Regions from separate parts of the Pseudodesulfovibrio methanolicus genome, predicted to be linked through region 1. Evidence: riboswitches for the same ligand, from Rfam matches in the RefSeq annotation. Region 1 holds a riboswitch; the other holds the start of a gene.
What was found. Region 1 has a riboswitch for cobalamin ahead of V8V93_RS16310 (ribonucleoside triphosphate reductase). Riboswitches for the same ligand answer to the same signal wherever they lie in the genome.

Region 1 (4,362 bases):
GGCCGACAAACGAGCCAAGGACGGTGTGGCCCCGACGCTCATCGCCATGCGCGTGAACAAGAAAAAGGACACCTGTGAGGGCGTGTTTATCGGCTTCGACTGGGCCAAGTCCGAATCGTTCACCGGCGTGACCAACGCGGACCGCACTCCGCCCGGCGGCAAGAGCAACCCGTTGTTCTTTATCTCCCGCGTCAAGATGTCCTGGAAACTCGCCCAGATGGACATGCAGGACAAGCTGGCCTGCATCAAAGCCCTCGGCCGCTTCAGCGGTCCCGCCGCGCTGGCGGGCAAGGTGGCGGGCGCCGGGGCCGACCCCTATGCCCTCGCCCTGTCCGATTAGCCCGTTCGGTCAACCGCGACCGCTCCGATCCGGCCTGCCCCCGCAGCCCGATCTCCCGCAAAAAGGCTTGGAAGGCAATCCTTCCAAGCCTTTCCTTTGGGCGTTTGCCGAGCGGCCGGGCCATGAGCATGTTGCCGAATCAGGCAAGACGGTCCCGCCTCCTCGCAGACCGGGGTTGCCATGTGACCCGGCTTGATATATCAATACATCTTGATATACAGATTTATCACCGGTTCCCGACAGCGCCGGATGCCGCCGGTCCCAGCTCCAACCGATCTCAAAAAGGATACGCCATGAAAATCATCGACCGCCTCCAGGACAACGGCCCGTCCCTTTCCCTCGAATTCTTCCCGCCCAAGGAGCGGGAGCAGTGGCCGCGATTCTTTTCCCAGGTGGAACGGCTGGCGGGGCTCGACCCGCTGTTCGCCTCCGTGACCTACGGGGCGGGCGGGTCGTTCCGGGACAACACCCTCGACATCGCCGCCGAGATGCATAAACGATTCGGGCTGCCGGTCATGTCGCACCTGACCTGCGTGGGCGCGGAGAAGCGGTCCATCGCCGAGTACGTCGAGCGCCTCCTGGACGCGGGTGTCCGCGACGTCCTGGCACTGCGCGGCGACATGCCGGGCGAGGACAAGGACATATGGAAGGATTTCCGCCACGCCTCGGACCTGGTGGAGTTCGTCCGGCAGGGCTGGCCGGAAATGGGCGTGGCCACGGCCTGCTACCCGGACGCCCACCCGGAATCCCCGTCCATCGACGACGACCTGCGCTGGACCTGCCACAAGTTCAACGCGGGTTCGGACTTCGCCGTGACCCAACTCTTCTTCGACGTGCGCCGCTACCGCGACCTGGTGCGTCGGCTGGAAACCCGGGGCGTGACCGAGCCGGTGCTTCCGGGCATCCTGCCGGTCCTGAGCATGGCGTCCCTGAACCGCATCCTGGCCCTGTGCGGGGCGAACATCCCGCTCAAGCTCTACCTGGAACTCCAGGAGGCAGACCGGGCCGGTGGCGACGACGCCGTGCGGCGCAAGGGCGTTGAGATCGCCCGGCGGCAGATACGCGAATTACTGGACCTGGGCGCACCGGGCATCCATCTGTATTCATTGAATAACGCCGATATCTGCCTGGACATCCTGGCGGGCCTCCCGGAGCTCGGAGGCTGACCGCGGACGGCAGATTCCGGCGAATGATCCTTGCGGTCTCCCCCGGCTTGCGATAGCTTCTGTCTCGTCACGATGTCCTTCAGGTGGCCCACGGGCCATAACAGGGAATCCGGTGCGAAGCCGGAGCGGTCCCGCCGCTGTAAGCCCCATGAAGGTCCGGTCCGAGAGCCACTGCCGCAAGGCGGGAAGGCGGGCCGGGCGGGGAGAGCCAGAAGACCTACCTGAAGCGTTTCTGCCGGATGCGGATCGCGGAACCCGCATGCGGACGAAAATGAAGCCCACCCGATAACCGTCGCCGGGTTCGCGGTTCCGCCGCGAGACCGTTCATCGGCGACAGCGCAGGCAGTTCAACAAACGGCCGCACCCTGATCGTGCGCCGTCCTCCGCGTTGCCTGCAAGAGACGTACATGCCCAGCAAAATACTCAAACGAGACGGTTGCATCGAAACCTGGTCCACCAAACGGATCGGCAACGCCATCTTCAAAGCCCTCAAAGGCAGCGGCATCAAGGACCCGCTGCTCGCCGACCGGCTGGCCGGAAAGGTGGAAAAGAAGCTCAAGGACGTGGACATCCCCGAGCAGGAACAGGTCCAGGACATGGTCCAGGAGGTCCTCATGGAGGCCCGCCTCTACAAGGTGGCCGAGCGGTACATCATCTACCGCGAGAAACGGCGCGAGCTGCGCTCCCAGGACGAGGCGTTCCTGGACATCGCCAAGGTCACCGACGGCTACCTGGACAACGTGGACTGGCGGGTCAACGAGAACTCGAACATGACCCACTCCTTCCAGGGGCTGATCCTGCACATGGCCGGTTCGGTGCAGGCCCGGTACATGCTCGAAAAGTACCCCGAGGAGGTCCGCCTGGCCCACACCCACGGCTACTTCCACATCCACGACCTGTCCTTCGGCCTGGCCGGATACTGCTCCGGCTGGTCACTGCGCGACCTGCTCCTCGAAGGGTTCAACCTGCGCGACCGCTGCTCGTCCACCCCGGCCAAGCACTTTGACGCGGCCTGCGGCCAGATGGTCAACTTCCTCGGCACCCTGCAGAACGAATGGGCCGGGGCCCAGGCCTTCAACAACGTGGACACCTACCTGGCTCCGTTCATCCGCAACGACGGGCTGAGCTACCACGACGTCAAGCAGCAGGTCCAAAAGCTGCTGCACAACCTCAACGCCACCTCGCGCTGGGGCGGACAGTCGCCGTTCACCAACTTCACCCTGGACTTCGTGCCGCCCGCGCACATCGCCAAGGAAGCGGTCATCATCGGCGGCCAGCTTCAGGACTCCACATACGGCGAGTACGCCGAAGAGATGGCCATGTTCAACCGGGCCTTCCTGGAGGTCATGATCGAAGGCGACGCGGACGGCCGCATCTTCTCCTTCCCCATCCCCACGTACAACGTGACCAAGGACTTCCCCTGGGAATCCGAGGAAGGCAAGTTGCTGCTCAAGATGACCGCCAAGTACGGCGCGCCCTACTTCCAGAACTTCATCAACTCCGACCTCAACCCCGAGGACGTGCGCTCCATGTGCTGCCGTCTGCAGATGGACCTGCGCGAGATCCGCAAGAAGACCGGCGGCCTGTTCGGCGCGGGCGACCTGACCGGGTCCATCGGCGTGGTCACCCTGAACCTGCCCAAGCTGGCCTACCTGGCCCACAACGAAGAGGACTTCATGGATCTGGTCACCGAGTACGCCCGGCTGGCCTCGGAGTCCCTGGAGTTCAAGCGCAAGGTGGTCCAGAAGAACCTGGACGCGGGCATGTTCCCGTTCTCCCGGCGCTATCTCAAGAACGGGTTCAAGGGCCACTTCTCGACCATCGGGCTCATCGGCGGCCACGAGGCGTGCATGAACCTGCTGCACAAGGGGCTCGAAACCCCGTCCGGCTCCCGGCTGATGCAGCGGGTGCTCAACCTCCTGCGCCGGCTGGTGGTCCAGTTCCAGGAGGAGACCGGCAACCTGTACAACCTCGAAGCCACGCCCGGCGAAGGCACCTGCTACCGGCTGGCCAAGATCGACAAGGAGTTGTACGCGGACATCCACACCTCCGGCGGCGAGACCCCGTACTACACCAACTCCACCCTGCTGCCCGTGGGCATCAGCTCGGACGTCTTCTTCGCCCTGGAACACCAGAACGAACTCCAGACGCTGTACAACGGGGGCACAGTCTTCCACACCTTCCTGGGCGAGGCCGCCCCGAACGAGGAGAGCGTGAAGAACTTCCTGCTCAAGGCCATGAGCAAGACCAAGATCCCGTACATCTCGGTCACCCCGACCTTCTCCGTGTGCGAGGACCACGGCTACATCTACGGCGAGCACTTCAACTGCCCGACCTGCGACAAGGAGACCGAGGTCTACACCCGCGTGGTCGGCTACTACCGCCCGGTGGGCCGCTGGAACAAGGGCAAGCAGGAGGAGTACAAGGACCGCATCGAATACTCCAGGGAAACCTTCTGCCAGCCCGCATAGGCGATCCGACACCCGATGATACTCGACGCCAACCAGCTCGCCTCCATCAGGCAGCACAACGACGAAGAACTGCGAAGGGGGAGCCGTGCCACGCACGGCTACCCCGCCCGCACCGTGCAGGACCTGCTGCACACCGTCGAGGCCCTGAAAAAGGAAAAGAAAAAATGGAAGAAGCTGGCCCAGGACCGGGGCAAGACCCTCAAGGCGATCAGCGAGCTGGCGTCCAGCCAGCCCGACTGATCCCCGGCCATGCGGTGTTGCCGAAGCCGCTCTTCGGGCCATGCCGGGCGCTGGACGTCGCGAAAGACCAACCAAAAGGCCCCGTTCAGCGGGGCCTTTTTCGCGTCGTCCGTCCCTGTATGCGGCTACTCGCCGAGGGCCTGCC
Region 2 (4,362 bases), 1.6 Mb from region 1:
CCCGGTAGTCGAGGAGTCCGAGGAAGATGCGGCCAAGGCCTTCGAAGAACCGCCCACCGCCGAGGCCGAAGTCGAAGCCGAGGTCCCCGAGGAGGCGGAAGCGGCCGAAGAGGCCAAGCCCGATGCCAAGGCGGAAGCCAAGCCCGACGCCAAGGGCCCGTCCACGGCCATATCCTCCATCCGCGTGGCCACGGACCGGCTGGACCGGGTCATCGAGCTGGTCGGCAAGCTCATGGTCACCTACGCGGTCATCGCCCAGGGCGGGGCCACCAGCATGACCCAGATGGCCTCCAGCCTGCGCGAGCTGGACAACGTCATCACCCGGCTCCAGCAGGAGGTCAACGCCATCCGCCTGGTGCCGCTCAAACAGATTTTCATGCCCATGCACCGCCTGGTGAAGAGCCTGTCCCAGAAGATCGGCAAGAAGCTCGACTTCGAGGTCAAGGGCGACGACCTGGCCCTGGACAAGACCATCGTCGAATCCCTGAACGAACCCCTGGTCCACCTGCTCCGCAACGCCGTGGACCACGGCCTGGAGGACCCCGAGGGACGCAAGGCCGCGGGCAAGCCCGAATCCGGCACCGTGACCCTGTCCGCCTGGCGCAAGGGCGACAGCGCCTTTATCCAGGTCAGCGACGACGGGCGCGGCCTGGACCCGGACCGCATCCTGGCCAAGGCGCTGGAAAAGGGGTTGGCCGATCCGGACAAGGAGTACGAAACCGAGGAGATTCTCCAGTTCGTGCTCCAGAGCGGCTTCTCCACCGCCGAGAAGATCACCGACGTGTCCGGGCGCGGCGTGGGCATGGACGCCGTGGTCAACGCCATCAAGGTCGCCCTGGACGGCGAGGTGTCCATCCAGAGCACGCTGGGCAAGGGCGCGGCCTTCACCATCGTCATCCCCCTGGACCGCTCGGCCAACGAGGGCATCGTGGACGCCCTGGTCTGCAAGGTGGGCGGCGACACCTTCATCATGCCCAGCCGCGACGTGGTCGAGATCTACATGCCCCGGCGCAACGACGTGGTCGAGCTGCCCGACGGCCGCGAAACCGTGGACGTGCGCGGCGAAATCCACTCCCTGCTCCGTCTGGCCGACCTCCTGGAGCTGACCCCCGAGATCGACAACATCGAGATGGCCCAGGCCATCGTGGTCCGGGTGGGCGACTACAAGGGGGCCATCCTGGTGGACGAAGTGCTCCGCCAGCAACAGGTGGTCATCACCGGCTTCACCGTGCCGGTGCAGGAGATCTTCGACATCCCCATCCTGGGCTACGGCATGATGGGCGAATCCGACGCCCTGGTCATCGACGCCGAGGAGATGATCCAGCAGTTCCAGGACCGCATTGCCAAGGCGGCCCAATCGTCCTTGACATAAGTGCTGCCTGAAGCATAGTTCTCAAGCTTCAGGTGTCCTTGGACTCAATAGGGAATCCCGTGCGAATCGGGAGCGGACCCGCCGCCGTGACGTCCTGCCGAACCGCTGCCATTCATGCCACTGGGGTTTCCCTGGGAAGGCGGCAGCGGGAGGGACCAGCCGGAAGACCTGCCTGGAGCGCTCACAGGACTTGCCACGGTGGTACGTGGGCTTGCCGCCGAGGTATAGAAGGGAAAATACGGAACCCCCTCCTCTGAATTCGAAGAGGAAGGGGCTTTTTTTTCCCTCACCCGCCCCTTTTGGAGAACACAATGACCCTGTTCAGAAACTCCATCTTCTTCCTGCTCGCCCTGCTCCTGGCCGTCCCGGCCCAGGCCGGGCACCACGACGAGGGCCCGGTCAAACCGGCCATCGTCCTGGCCGCCTTCGGCACCTCCTATCCCGAAGCGGTCAAATCCATCCTGAACATCCAGGCCAAGGTGGAGGCGGCCAACCCCGGCGTGCCCGTGCGCCTGGCCTTCACCTCCAACATCATCCGCCGCATCTGGCAGAAGCGCCAGGACGACGCGGCCTGGAAAACGGCACACGCGGACATCCCGGAGGAGGTCCTGTACGTCAAGCATCCGCTGGCCACCATCGCGGACCTCCAGAACGACGGTTACCGCGACGTCACCGTGCAATCCCTGCACGTCTTCGCGGGGGAGGAGTTCAACGACCTGGTCGCCCTGACCGACGGGCTCAAGGCCATCCGCACCCTCAAGGCCAAGAACATGCCCTTCGCCCGGCTCGCGGTCGGCCGCCCGGCCCTGGGCATGCCCGGCACGGAATACCCCTACACAGAGGACATGGCCCGGGCGGCCAAGATCCTCAAGGTCGACGTGGACCAGGCCAGAAGGCTCGGCGCGGCCCTGGTCTACATGGGCCACGGCAACGACTTCTTCTCCACTGGCATCTATGCAGAATTCCAAAAAATATTGCAGAGCGAATACGGCTACCCGATCTTCATCGGCTGCGTGGAGGGGTACCCCGCCTTCGACGACATGGCCGCCCAACTCAAGAGGGCCGGCAAGAAGAAGGTCCTGCTCAAGCCGTTCATGATCGTGGCCGGAGACCACGCCTCCAACGACATGGCGGGCGACGAGGACGACTCGTGGAAGGTCATGCTGACCAAGCAGGGATATTCCGTGACCACCGACCTGCGCGGCCTGGGCATGCTCGACGGCTGGGCCGACATCTACGTGGACCATCTCAAGGACGCCATGGCCGAGGGCCCGGCGAAATAGGCCCATGACGAACGCCGTCTCCCGTACTCCCCTGCGCAACGGCCTGACCGTGGCCCTGCTCGCCGCCGTGCTGGCCGGGCTGGCCCTGGCCGCCTGCACAATGGGGGTCATCCACATCCCGCCGGGCGAAGTCCTGCGCGGACTGCTGGACGGCCTGCGGGGGGCGGCCGATTCACTGGGCACCACTGCGGCGGGCATTCTCTTCGACGTCCGTCTGCCGCGCATCCTGACCTGCACGGCCGTGGGCTTCGGCCTGGCCGTGGCGGGCGCGGTCTTCCAGGGGCTGTTGCTCAATCCCCTGGCCGACCCGTTCACCCTGGGCGTGTCCTCGGGCGCGGCCTTCGGCGCGGCCCTGGCCCTGCTCCTGGGGCTGGCCTTCCTGGGTCCGGCCACCCTCCCGGTCCTGGCCTTCGCGGGCGCGGCCCTGACCCTTTTCGCCGTCATCTCCCTGGCCGGGCGGGACGGCGAACTGTCCCCGGCCTCGCTCATCCTGGCCGGGGTCATCGTCTCGGCCATCCTCTCGGCGGGCATCAGCTTCATCAAATATCTGGCCGACGAACGGGTCTCGGTCATCGTCTTCTGGCTCATGGGCAGCTTCGTGGGCCGGACCCTGAGCGACGCGGCCCTGGCGGGCTGTGCCGCGCTCGCGGCCTTCGCGGTCTGCCTCTACTACGGACGCGACCTGAACATCATGAGCCTGGGCACCCGCTCGGCCCGGAGCCTGGGCGTGGACACCGGCCGGGTGCGCCTGATCCTGCTCGTGACCGCTTCCCTGGTCAGCGCGGTCTGCGTGGCCGTGAGCGGGGTCATCGGCTTTGTCGGGCTGATTGTTCCGCATCTGATGCGCATGGTCGTGGGCCCGGACAACCGCTGGCTGCTGCCCGCCTCGGGCCTGGGCGGGGCCATCCTGCTCCTGCTGGCCGACACCGTGACCCGCGCGCTGCTGCCCCACGAGGTGCCCATCGGCGTGCTCACCGCGCTCATCGGCGGTCCGGTTTTCTGCTGGATATTCAGTCGCTCCCGGAGGCTCGCCCGTGGATAGCGCCGCCTTCACCCTGCAGGGCCTCGGCTTCGCCTACGGCGACACCCCGGTCCTCCGGGACCTTGACCTGGAACTCGCTCCCGGCATGGTCCACGGGGTGGTCGGCCCCAACGGCAGCGGCAAGTCCACCCTGCTCGGTCTGCTGGCCGGACTGCTCGCGCCGGACCGGGGCGCGGTGCGCCTCAACGGCGAAGACGTCTCCGACTGCTCCCCGGCCCGGCTGGCCCGGCGCTGCGCCCTGGTCTCCCAGGACCAGGCCCTGCGCTTTCCCTTTACCGTGGCCGAGACCGTGCTCATGGGACGGCACCCGCACATCCCCCGGTTCAGCCGCCCCGCGCCCCATGACCTGCAACGCGTAGAGCAGGCCCTGGACGCCATGGACCTCCAGGCCCTGCGGCACCGCCCCGTGGCCGACCTATCCGGGGGCGAGCGCCAGCGCACCGCCGTGGCACGCGGGCTGGCCCAGGAGACCCCCGCCCTGCTCCTGGACGAACCCACCTCGGCCATGGACATCCGCCACGCCATGGCGGCCATGGACGAACTGACGCGGCTGGCCCGAGCGGGCCGCACCGTGGTGGCCGTGCTCCACGACCTGAATCTGGCCGCCCGGTACTGCGACAACCTGGTCATGCTGGACAAAGGGGCGGTTCACGCCTATGGCAACG

Region 2: another riboswitch for cobalamin. It lies ahead of V8V93_RS08850 (sirohydrochlorin cobaltochelatase); the one in region 1 lies ahead of V8V93_RS16310 (ribonucleoside triphosphate reductase).

What each region holds. Positions count from the first base shown of each region.
Region 1 covers NZ_CP146609.1:3,440,711-3,445,072, forward strand. Annotated here, with positions in the region: gene V8V93_RS16300 (FmdE family protein) at 1-340, shown strand, start outside; gene V8V93_RS16305 (methylenetetrahydrofolate reductase) at 634-1,506, shown strand; cobalamin riboswitch at 1,571-1,745, shown strand; gene V8V93_RS16310 (ribonucleoside triphosphate reductase) at 1,914-3,977, shown strand; gene V8V93_RS16315 (hypothetical protein) at 3,993-4,217, shown strand; gene V8V93_RS16320 (CatB-related O-acetyltransferase) at 4,343-4,362, opposite strand, start outside.
Region 2 covers NZ_CP146609.1:1,888,437-1,892,798, reverse strand. Annotated here, with positions in the region: gene V8V93_RS08855 (chemotaxis protein CheA) at 1-1,372, shown strand, start outside; cobalamin riboswitch at 1,386-1,562, shown strand; gene V8V93_RS08850 (sirohydrochlorin cobaltochelatase) at 1,684-2,655, shown strand; gene V8V93_RS08845 (FecCD family ABC transporter permease) at 2,660-3,697, shown strand; gene V8V93_RS08840 (ABC transporter ATP-binding protein) at 3,690-4,362, shown strand, end outside.